Phyllobacterium zundukense: one gene and its partner. The protein of the gene in region 1 interacts with the protein of each later gene in a pairwise test. Links are inferred from orthologs where the notes say so. Each region holds a gene or a part of one and is shown on either strand. Other genes may lie near its edges.

Evidence for each region. The genes of interacting proteins can lie anywhere in the genome.
Region 2: the proteins of BLM14_RS19495 (region 1) and BLM14_RS11375 interact in binary tests that used the Escherichia coli proteins (3 or more experiments, as listed by UniProt). The link is inferred for Phyllobacterium zundukense from one-to-one orthologs.

What each region holds. Positions count from the first base shown.
Region 1 is NZ_CP017940.1:3,899,674-3,904,740, forward strand. Bases 1,033-4,564 are described here. They hold BLM14_RS19495 (2-oxoglutarate dehydrogenase E1 component), read left to right. Parts: upstream 1,033-1,346; coding sequence 1,347-4,364; downstream 4,365-4,564. Other genes in these bases: sucD (succinate--CoA ligase subunit alpha), read left to right, coding at 1,033-1,197; odhB (2-oxoglutarate dehydrogenase complex dihydrolipoyllysine-residue succinyltransferase), read left to right, coding at 4,397-4,564. Outside these bases: sucC (ADP-forming succinate--CoA ligase subunit beta), read left to right, coding at 1-279; more of sucD, read left to right, coding at 283-1,032; more of odhB, read left to right, coding at 4,565-5,067. UniProt on the Escherichia coli protein: E1 component of the 2-oxoglutarate dehydrogenase (OGDH) complex which catalyzes the decarboxylation of 2-oxoglutarate, the first step in the conversion of 2-oxoglutarate to succinyl-CoA and CO(2).
Region 2 is NZ_CP017940.1:2,257,256-2,261,698, reverse strand. Bases 813-3,720 are described here. They hold BLM14_RS11375 (ABC-F family ATP-binding cassette domain-containing protein), read right to left. Parts: upstream 3,265-3,720; coding sequence 1,360-3,264; downstream 813-1,359. Other genes in these bases: BLM14_RS11370 (DinB family protein), read right to left, coding at 3,467-3,720; BLM14_RS11380 (GNAT family N-acetyltransferase), read left to right, coding at 813-1,353. Outside these bases: BLM14_RS11385 (MFS transporter), read left to right, coding at 1-677; more of BLM14_RS11380, read left to right, coding at 685-812; more of BLM14_RS11370, read right to left, coding at 3,721-3,979; BLM14_RS11365 (glutathione S-transferase family protein), read left to right, coding at 4,046-4,443. UniProt on the Escherichia coli protein: Genetic data indicate it may be involved in ribosome assembly or function.

The DNA.
Region 1 (5,067 bases):
AAGGTCACGGCGGCGTTCAAGATCATCACGGCCGATCCGGCGGTCGAAGGCATCCTGATCAATATTTTCGGCGGCATCATGAAGTGCGATGTCATTGCCGAAGGCGTTATCGCTGCGGTCAAGGAAGTTGGCCTCAAGGTTCCGCTGGTCGTTCGTCTCGAAGGCACCAATGCCGAGCTCGGCAAGAAGATCATCAACGAAAGCGGCCTCAATGTCGTTTCCGCGGATGATCTCGATGATGCAGCGCAGAAGATCGTCAAGGCCGTGAAGGGAAACTAAGGCATGTCTATTCTCGTCAACAAGGACACCAAGGTTCTCGTCCAGGGCCTGACCGGCAAGACCGGTACTTTTCATACCGAACAGGCTCTGGCCTACTACGGCACCAAGATGGTCGGCGGCATTCACCCGAAAAAGGGCGGCGAGACCTGGGAGGGTAATCTGCCCACCGGTTCGAGCGCCCAGCTGCCGATTTTCAGCTCCGTTGCCGAAGGCAAGGATCGCACCGGCGCCAACGCCTCGGTGATCTATGTGCCGCCGGCAGGGGCTGCAGAAGCCATCATCGAAGCGATCGAGGCGGAAATTCCGCTGATCATCTGCATCACCGAAGGCATTCCCGTCATGGACATGGTGCGGGTCAAGGCCCGTCTCGACCGTTCCGCATCCCGCCTGATCGGTCCGAATTGCCCGGGCGTCCTGACGCCGGAAGAATGCAAGATCGGCATCATGCCGGGAAACATCTTCAAGAAGGGTTCCGTGGGTGTTGTATCCCGCTCCGGGACACTTACCTATGAGGCAGTATTTCAAACGACGAATGAAGGCCTTGGCCAGACGACTGCTGTCGGTATCGGCGGCGATCCTGTGAAGGGCACGGAATTCATCGATGTCCTGGAAATGTTCCTTGCCGACGAAGCGACGAAATCAATCATCATGATCGGTGAAATCGGTGGCTCGGCCGAAGAAGATGCAGCGCAGTTCATTGCCGACGAAGCAAAGCGTGGCCGCAAGAAGCCGATGGCCGGTTTCATCGCTGGACGCACGGCTCCTCCCGGACGCACGATGGGCCATGCCGGAGCGGTTATCTCCGGTGGCAAGGGCGGCGCGGAAGACAAGATTGCCGCCATGGAAGCCGCGGGCATCCGCGTTTCGCCATCGCCTGCGCAGCTTGGCAAGACATTGGTTGAAGTCCTCAAGGGCTGAGGCCGGCAAGAAGCACGAATGAATCGGGGCGAATGCTCGCCCCGATCGATCCACGGGGCCATGTGGGCCTCAACCCAGAGTGATACTGGTTTAAGATGAACCGGTGCACTCTTACAAAGGGAGACGGAGCACGGGCTCCGGTCACGAATATGGCACGTCAAGAACAGGCCAACGACATTTTCGCGCTCACCTCGTTTCTTTATGGTGGCAATGCCCACTATATCGAGGAACTGCACGCGCAATATGAGAAGGATCCGGCATCGGTTGGTACCGAATGGCAGGAATTCTTCGCCAACCTCAACGATACCAAGGACGATGTTCTCAAGAACGCCAAGGGCGCATCCTGGGAAAAGCCGAACTGGCCGATCGCCGGCAATGGCGAACTCGTATCGGCGCTCGACGGCAACTGGGGCGAAGTCGAAAAGCACATCACCGACAAGCTGAAGGCCAAGGGCGCGAATGGTTCTGCGGCAACCAATGGAGTTGCCGCACCTCTGACGCCGGCATCCGACTCGGACATCATTCATGCGGCCCGCGATTCCGTGCGCGCAATCATGATGATCCGCGCCTATCGCATGCGCGGCCATTTGCATGCCAAGCTCGACCCGCTTGGCCTTGCCGAAGTCAAGGAAGACTACAACGAGCTGTCGCCTGAGAGCTATGGTTTCACGGCGGCCGATTTCGACCGCAAGATTTTCATCGATAATGTGCTGGGTCTCGAATATGCGACGATCCCACAGATGCTCGAGATCCTTAAGCGCACCTATTGCTCGACCATTGGTGTCGAATTCATGCATATTTCCGATCCGGTGGAAAAGGCCTGGATCCAGGAACGCATCGAAGGCCCGGACAAGGGCGTCGCCTTCACCGCTGAAGGCAAGAGGGCGATCCTGTCGAAGCTGATTGAGGCCGAAGGTTTCGAGCAATTCATCGACGTCAAGTACAAGGGTACCAAGCGCTTCGGCCTGGATGGCGGCGAGTCGCTCATTCCGGCGCTGGAACAGATCGTCAAGCGTGGCGGGTCCATGGGCCTGAAGGAAATCGTCCTCGGCATGGCGCATCGTGGCCGCCTCAACGTGCTCAGCCAGTTCATGCGCAAGCCGCACCGTGCCATTTTCCATGAATTCAAGGGTGGTTCCTACACGCCGGACGATGTCGAAGGTTCCGGCGACGTGAAGTACCATCTAGGAGCCTCGTCGGACCGCGAGTTCGATGGCAACAAGGTCCATCTCTCGCTGACGGCCAACCCCTCGCACCTCGAAATCGTCAATCCGGTAGTCATGGGCAAGGCACGCGCCAAGCAGGACCTGCTCTGCGGCCGCGACCGTGACGAAATCGTGCCGCTGTCCGAGCGTTCGAAGGTCATGCCGCTGCTTCTGCATGGCGACGCAGCCTTCGCCGGCCAGGGCGTGGTTGCCGAGTGCCTCGGCCTTTCCGGCCTGCGCGGGCATCGCGTTGCCGGTACGGTGCATTTTATCATCAACAACCAGATCGGCTTTACCACCAATCCGCGTTTCTCGCGCTCCTCGCCATATCCTTCCGATGTTGCGAAGATGATCGAAGCGCCGATCTTCCACGTCAATGGCGACGATCCGGAAGCTGTGGTCTATGTGGCGAAGATCGCCACCGAATATCGTATGACGTTCCACAAGCCGGTTGTCATCGACATGTTCTGCTATCGCCGCTTCGGCCATAACGAAGGCGACGAGCCGGCGTTCACGCAGCCGATCATGTACAAGACGATCCGCAGCCAGAAGACGACGGTTCAGCTCTATTCGGCGAAGCTGATCGAGGAGGGCCTGATTACCGAGGCCGATCTCGAGAAGATGCGTGCCGCATGGCGCGAAAATCTCGAGCAGGAGTTCGAGGCTGGCCAGGCGTACAAGCCAAACAAGGCCGACTGGCTCGACGGTGCCTGGAGTGGCCTGCGTACGGCAGATAATGCCGATGAGCAGCGCCGCGGCAAGACTGGGCTGCCGGTGAAGACGCTCAAGGAAATCGGCAAGAAGCTTGCCGAAGTCCCGGCCGGTCTCAACGTGCACCGGACGATCCAGCGCTTCCAGGACAACCGCGCCAAGATGATCGAAACTGGAGAAGGCTTCGACTGGGCAACAGCGGAGGCTCTGGCGTTCGGTTCGCTGGTGACGGAAGGCCATCCGGTACGCCTGTCGGGTCAGGATGTCGAGCGTGGTACATTCAGCCAGCGGCATTCGGTGCTCTACGATCAGGACACCGAACAGCGCTACATCCCGCTCAATAATCTGCAGAAGGGTCAGGCGCTCTACGAAGTCATCAATTCGATGCTTTCGGAAGAAGCGGTTCTCGGCTTCGAATATGGCTATTCGCTGTCGGATCCACGTGCCCTGACTCTGTGGGAAGCGCAGTTCGGCGACTTCGCCAATGGTGCACAGGTCATCTTCGACCAGTTCATCTCGTCGGGCGAGCGCAAATGGCTGCGCATGTCGGGTCTCGTCTGCCTGTTGCCACATGGCTATGAGGGGCAGGGGCCGGAACATTCGTCGGCCCGCCTCGAACGCTATCTCCAGCTCTGTGCGGAAGACAATATGCAGGTTGCAAACTGCACGACGCCTGCGAATTACTTCCATATCCTGCGCCGTCAGATGAAGCGCGACTTCCGCAAGCCGCTGATCCTGATGACGCCGAAGTCGCTGCTGCGTCACAAGCGGGCGGTCTCGTCGATCGGCGACTTCACCGGGGATTCGTCCTTCCATCGCCTGCTGTGGGACGACGCGCAGCTGCTCAAGGATCAGCCGATCAAGCTGCAGAAGGACTCAAAGATCCGCCGCGTAGTCCTGTGCTCCGGCAAGGTCTATTACGATCTTTACGAAGAGCGCGAAAAGCGCGGGATTGACGACGTCTATCTCCTGCGCGTCGAGCAGCTTTATCCATTCCCTGCAAAGGCCCTGATCACCGAGCTTTCCCGCTTCCGCAATGCGGAAATGGTCTGGTGTCAGGAAGAACCCAAGAACATGGGTGCCTGGGCCTTTATCGATCCCTATCTGGAATGGGTTCTGGCGCATATCGATGCCAAGCATCAGCGCGTTCGTTATACCGGACGTCCTGCTGCTGCATCGACTGCAACTGGCTTGATGTCCAAACACCTTGCACAGCTCGAAGCATTGCTTGAAGATGCTTTGGGTTCTTAATTAACAAAGAAAATCAACGGAAGAGCGAGAACATGGCAACCGAAATCCGCGTCCCAACGCTGGGCGAATCCGTTTCCGAAGCGACCATTGGCAAATGGTTCAAGAAGGTCGGCGAGGCTATTGCCGTTGATGAACCCCTCGTCGAGCTCGAGACCGACAAGGTGACGATCGAGGTCCCGGCAGCCGCTGCCGGATCGCTCGCTGAAATCACGGCCAAGGAAGGCGACACGGTTGAAGTTGGCGCTTTGCTCGGCATGATTGGCTCGGGGGATGGCGCAGCCGCCGCCCCTGCCAAGAAGGAAGAGGCAAAGCCGCAAGCCGTTGCGCAGGCATCGGGTGCCGCCGCTGCAACATCGACTGCGGAAGCAGCGACCAAGACCGCTGAAGTCGCCGGTGAACCGGCAATCGCCGAGCGCAAGCCAAGCGAAATGCCGGCTTCTCCGGCAGCCTCCAAGCTTCTGGCTGAAAAAGGCGTTTCGGTATCCCAGGTCGACGGCTCCGGCAAGCGTGGCCAGGTTCTCAAGGGTGACGTGCTCGATGCCGTTGCCAAGGGCATCCCCGCCCAGCCTGCAGCGGAAGCGCCGAAAGCTGTTGCCCGCCCTGCATCGCCTGCTGACGATGCTTCGCGCGAAGAGCGGGTGAAGATGACCCGCCTGCGCCAGACCATTGCCAAGCGCCTGAAGGATGCGCAGAGCACGGCCGC
Region 2 (4,443 bases), 1.6 Mb from region 1 along the record:
ACCGGCGCAGCCGCATACCGCTCTTTCCATCCGATGCCTTCGCGCTGAATTCCACGGTCGGCATTGGCCTTTGGATCGTCCTGCTCATGCCGGTAGCGCAGGCCTCCACCTCGGTCTATCTGGTCATGACACTGCAGGATCTGTGGGGTTATGGTCCCACCAAGGCAGGGGCCTTCAACGCCACCTTTGCCATTGCATGGAGCATATGTGCGATCTTCGTCGCCAATATTCAGGATCCGCGCCGCCGCGCCTGGCTGATCCGTCTTGGACCGACCCTGCTTGTTACAGGTCTTGCCATCATCGTCTTTGGTTTCTCGCTCGATATTCCGCTGGTGGTGATGCTGGGACAAATCTTTATCGGCACCGGCTTCGGTGTCAGCTGGGGCTTCCTTAGCCAGACGGTGATGGAATCGGCGCGCAGTGGCGAGCGGGATCGCGCTTCGGCTCTCCTGCCGACACTGCAGTCGGCCGGTTATGCAATCGGCGCTGCCGTTGCCGGGCTTGCAGCCAACGCCGCCGGCTATCCGGAGGCTACGACTCCAGACGCCCTGCGGGACGCAACGATCACGATATTTTTCGTATCGACGGTCATCGGTGTTGGTGCACTGGTCGCAGGCTATGCCTTGCCGCTTCGCAAGCAAAATCTGCTGGCGATCGAAATGCAGAAGCAGCTATAGATTGCCGATGGCAATTGATGAACGCGATTTGAAGGCCGATCCTGAGATTGTCGGGATTTGGGTCGAGGGATGGGCGCTGACACGGCAGGTGGCAGCGCCCGTTTTCGAGAATGGTGGCTATCGCATCGAAGTCGGTTTGCCGGACCAGAAGCGGCGGCATGTGTTTCCGGCCTATTCCGATCACGTCCGTCAACATGCGGATTCTATCGCCGAGCCGTCCATTTTCCTGAAAGTCTGCGCGCCACCGGAAATTGTCCGGGCCAATCTGCCGCCACCTTGGCGTATTGAATCGCCGGGCTTCATGATGCTGCTCTCCGGGCCGATGCAGGGTGGTCCTGCTTCCCTGCCGGATGGATATGTCTTCGATCATCAGCAGCACGCCGGCGTCACCATCGTGAATATACTCGATGGGGGCGGGGAGATTGCAGCGACGGGACGGATCGCTTTTCCGGGTGAGCTTGCCGTCTATGACCGGATTCGTACGCACGATAACCATCGCCGCAAGGGGCTTGGACGAGCGCTCATGAAGCAGCTTGAAACGCTTTCACATGAAAAAGGCATACGTCGTGCGGCGCTGGTGGCAACCCCAGATGGCCGGGCACTGTATGAGACGCTTGGCTGGCAGTTGCACTCGCTTTACACCACGGCCGTCATTCCAGCGGTGTCCGAGGGTTGACTGGCGCTACTGCGCCAGTTCCGTCATCGCTTCTTCATACTCGCCCGAAAGCGTCAGCCACTCTTCTTCAGCGCGGGCGAGGGAAGACTTGGCATAGCCGATTTCCTTGCCGATCTGCGTCGCCTTGGCTGGTTCGCGCGTGTAAATGACCGGGTCAGCGAGCTGTTTCTGCAGCGTATCGATCTTCTTCTGGAAGCGGTGCACTTGCGCCTCGGCTTCCTGGATCTTCTTCTGCAGGGGCTTCAGGGCTTCGCGCTTCTGTGCTGCCAGCTTGCGCTGCTCGGCCTTTGTCAGCCTCGGACCTTCGTCAGCAATAGCCTTGCCGCTGCCAGCCCGTTCGGCCTTGGCGTCGGCCAGAACCAGTGAGCGATAGGCATCGAGATCGCCATCATAAGGCGCAACGCCGCCATCACGCACCAGCCACAGCCGGTCCATGGTCGCTTCGATCAGATGCCTGTCGTGAGCGATGAGGATGACCGCGCCATCGAAATCGTTCAGCGCATGCATCAGCGCTTCACGGCTGTCGATGTCGAGATGGTTGGTCGGCTCGTCGAGGATCAGCAGGTTTGGGCCCTGGAAGGTTGCGAGGCCCATCAGCAGCCGCGCCTTTTCACCGCCGGAAAGATCTTTCGCGGCCGTGTTCATCTTGACGGTCGCCAGCCCCATTTTCGCAACGCGGGCACGAACTTTGGCTTCCGGCGCGTCCGGCATCAATTTACGCACGTGTTCGATCGCATTGTCTTCGGGAATCAGGTCGTCGAGCTGGTGCTGGGCGAAAAACGAAATCTTCAGGTTCGGCGCCACGGTCAACCGGCCACTTTGCAAAGGCAGGCGACCGCCGATCAACTTGGCCAGCGTCGACTTACCATTGCCGTTCGAGCCAAGCAGCGCGATGCGATCATCCGCATCGATGCGCAGATTGAGATGTCTGAGCACCGGCTTGCCAGGCGTATAACCGACTTCACCGCTTTCAACAGCGATGATCGGCGATGCCACGACCTTTTCCGGCTCCGGAAAATGGAAGGGTTGAACGTGATCTTCGATCACCGCGGAAATCGGCTTGAGCTTCTGCAGGGCCTTCAGGCGCGACTGTGCTTGCTTGGCCTTGGACGCCTTGGCGCGGAAGCGCTCGACGAACGCCTCCATATGCTTGCGATGCGCTTCCTGCTTGGTGCGCTGCTTCTGCTGCAATTCCAGCGCTTCGCTGCGCAACCGCTCGAACTGGTCGTAATTGCCCTGCCAGAGCGTCAGCTTTGTCTGATCCAGATGAATGATCGAATTGACGGCCGAGTTCAGAAGGTCGCGGTCATGGCTGATGAGGATGACCGTGTGCGGATAGCGCCGCACATAATCTTCCAGCCACAGCGTCCCTTCGAGATCGAGATAATTGGTAGGCTCGTCGAGGAGCAAAAGATCGGGTTCGGCAAAGAGAACCGCAGCCAGGGCGACGCGCATGCGCCAGCCGCCCGAAAAGGATGAGGCAGGGCGCTTTTGCGCCTCCGCGTCGAAGCCAAGACCGGAAAGGATCGAGCCAGCGCGTGCTTCTGCCGAATGCGCATCGATATCGGCGAGGCGGATATGGATGTCGGCAATGCGGTGCGGGTCCGTCGCTGTCTCGGCCTCGGCCAGAAGCGCCGTGCGTTCCTGATCCGCGGCAAGCACGATTTCCATCAGCGAGTCTTCGGTACCCGGCGCTTCCTGTGCCACCTGGCCGATGCGGATATTCTTCGGCAGGAAGAAATCGCCGGTTTCCGCGTGAAGCTCGCCGGTGATCACCTTGAACAGCGTCGATTTGCCCGCGCCGTTGCGCCCGACCAGGCCGGCCTTCGTGCCGGATGGCAGGTTCAGGCTGGCGTGATCGATCAGCAGGCGGCCGGCCATACGCACGGATATGTCGTCGAGAATAAGCATGGTCGCGCTTTTGCACGGGAAATGGCTTTTCCGCAAGGTATTCGTGTTGCATATCTGATGTGCGTGGTTCGACGGGGCTCACCATGAGGGATGTTTGTCGGTTGCAAGAGACAATCACCAACATCGCCTTCTTAGTTACCCTGCAACCAACCCATTCCCTCATCCTGAGCTTGTCGAAGGGCGCACAATGGTGATGCAACCCTTATGAATAAGGTCGCCCCTCTTCGGTCCGTTGAAACTGGATGAGATCGAAGGATGGCGCTGCCTTTCCAAGCGCAGTCAAAATAGCGTGAGCCTGGCCGCGATGGTGCGTCTGGTGGTTGAAGAGATGAGCGAGCGCCGGCGCCAGCCGCTGGCTGATCGTGCGCATATCGCTGATCGTCGTGTAGGTGAACCGCCCGGCAATCGCCGCGCTGTCCAGCCCGTTGATCCAGGTGAGGATGCGGGCATCCTCTTTCTCCCGCGCTGCCTTCAACTCTTCCAGCTTGTGAAAAAGGATTGCGTCGAGCGCCTTCGGAGCATCGCCCTCACCGGTGAAGCGATGCAGCCAGATGCGATCGGTCACAAGCAGATGGTTCAGCGTTCCGTGCAGGGATGAAAAGAATGCGTGCATGTCACGCCGGTATTCTTCGTCGTCGAGGCTGGCTGCTGCTGCATAAAGCCGTTCGTTGGCCCAGCGATTGTAGGCAGCAAACATACGAAAATGCTGTTCCATCAAATTGACTTTCTGCCGAAAAGAGTCAGTCTTGCTGCCATATTATCCAAAGAGAGGCGGCTTTCCATGGGAATCATTCTGCACGAACTCGTCGGCGCCGACAAAAACCGTCCATTCAGCCCGCATTGCTGGAAAACGGTCATGTCATTGGCCCACAAGGGGCTCCCCTTTGACCGCAATACGATTTCCTTCAAGGATATTCCGCAGCTCGAGAACGGCTATTCCGCCAAGGTCCCGATCATACGAGACGGAGAAAAGGTCGTGGCGGATTCCTTTGAAATTGCGCTCTATCTGGAGGACCACTATCCGGACCGCCCGTCGCTGTTCAAGGGCGCGGGCGGCCGCGCCATGGCCCGCTTTGTCGAGGGCTGGTCGCAGATGACCATCCATCCCTATATGAATGTGGTGATCCTCATGCCGGTGCACGACCTGCTTGATGCGCCGAACCAGGCCTATTTCCGCGA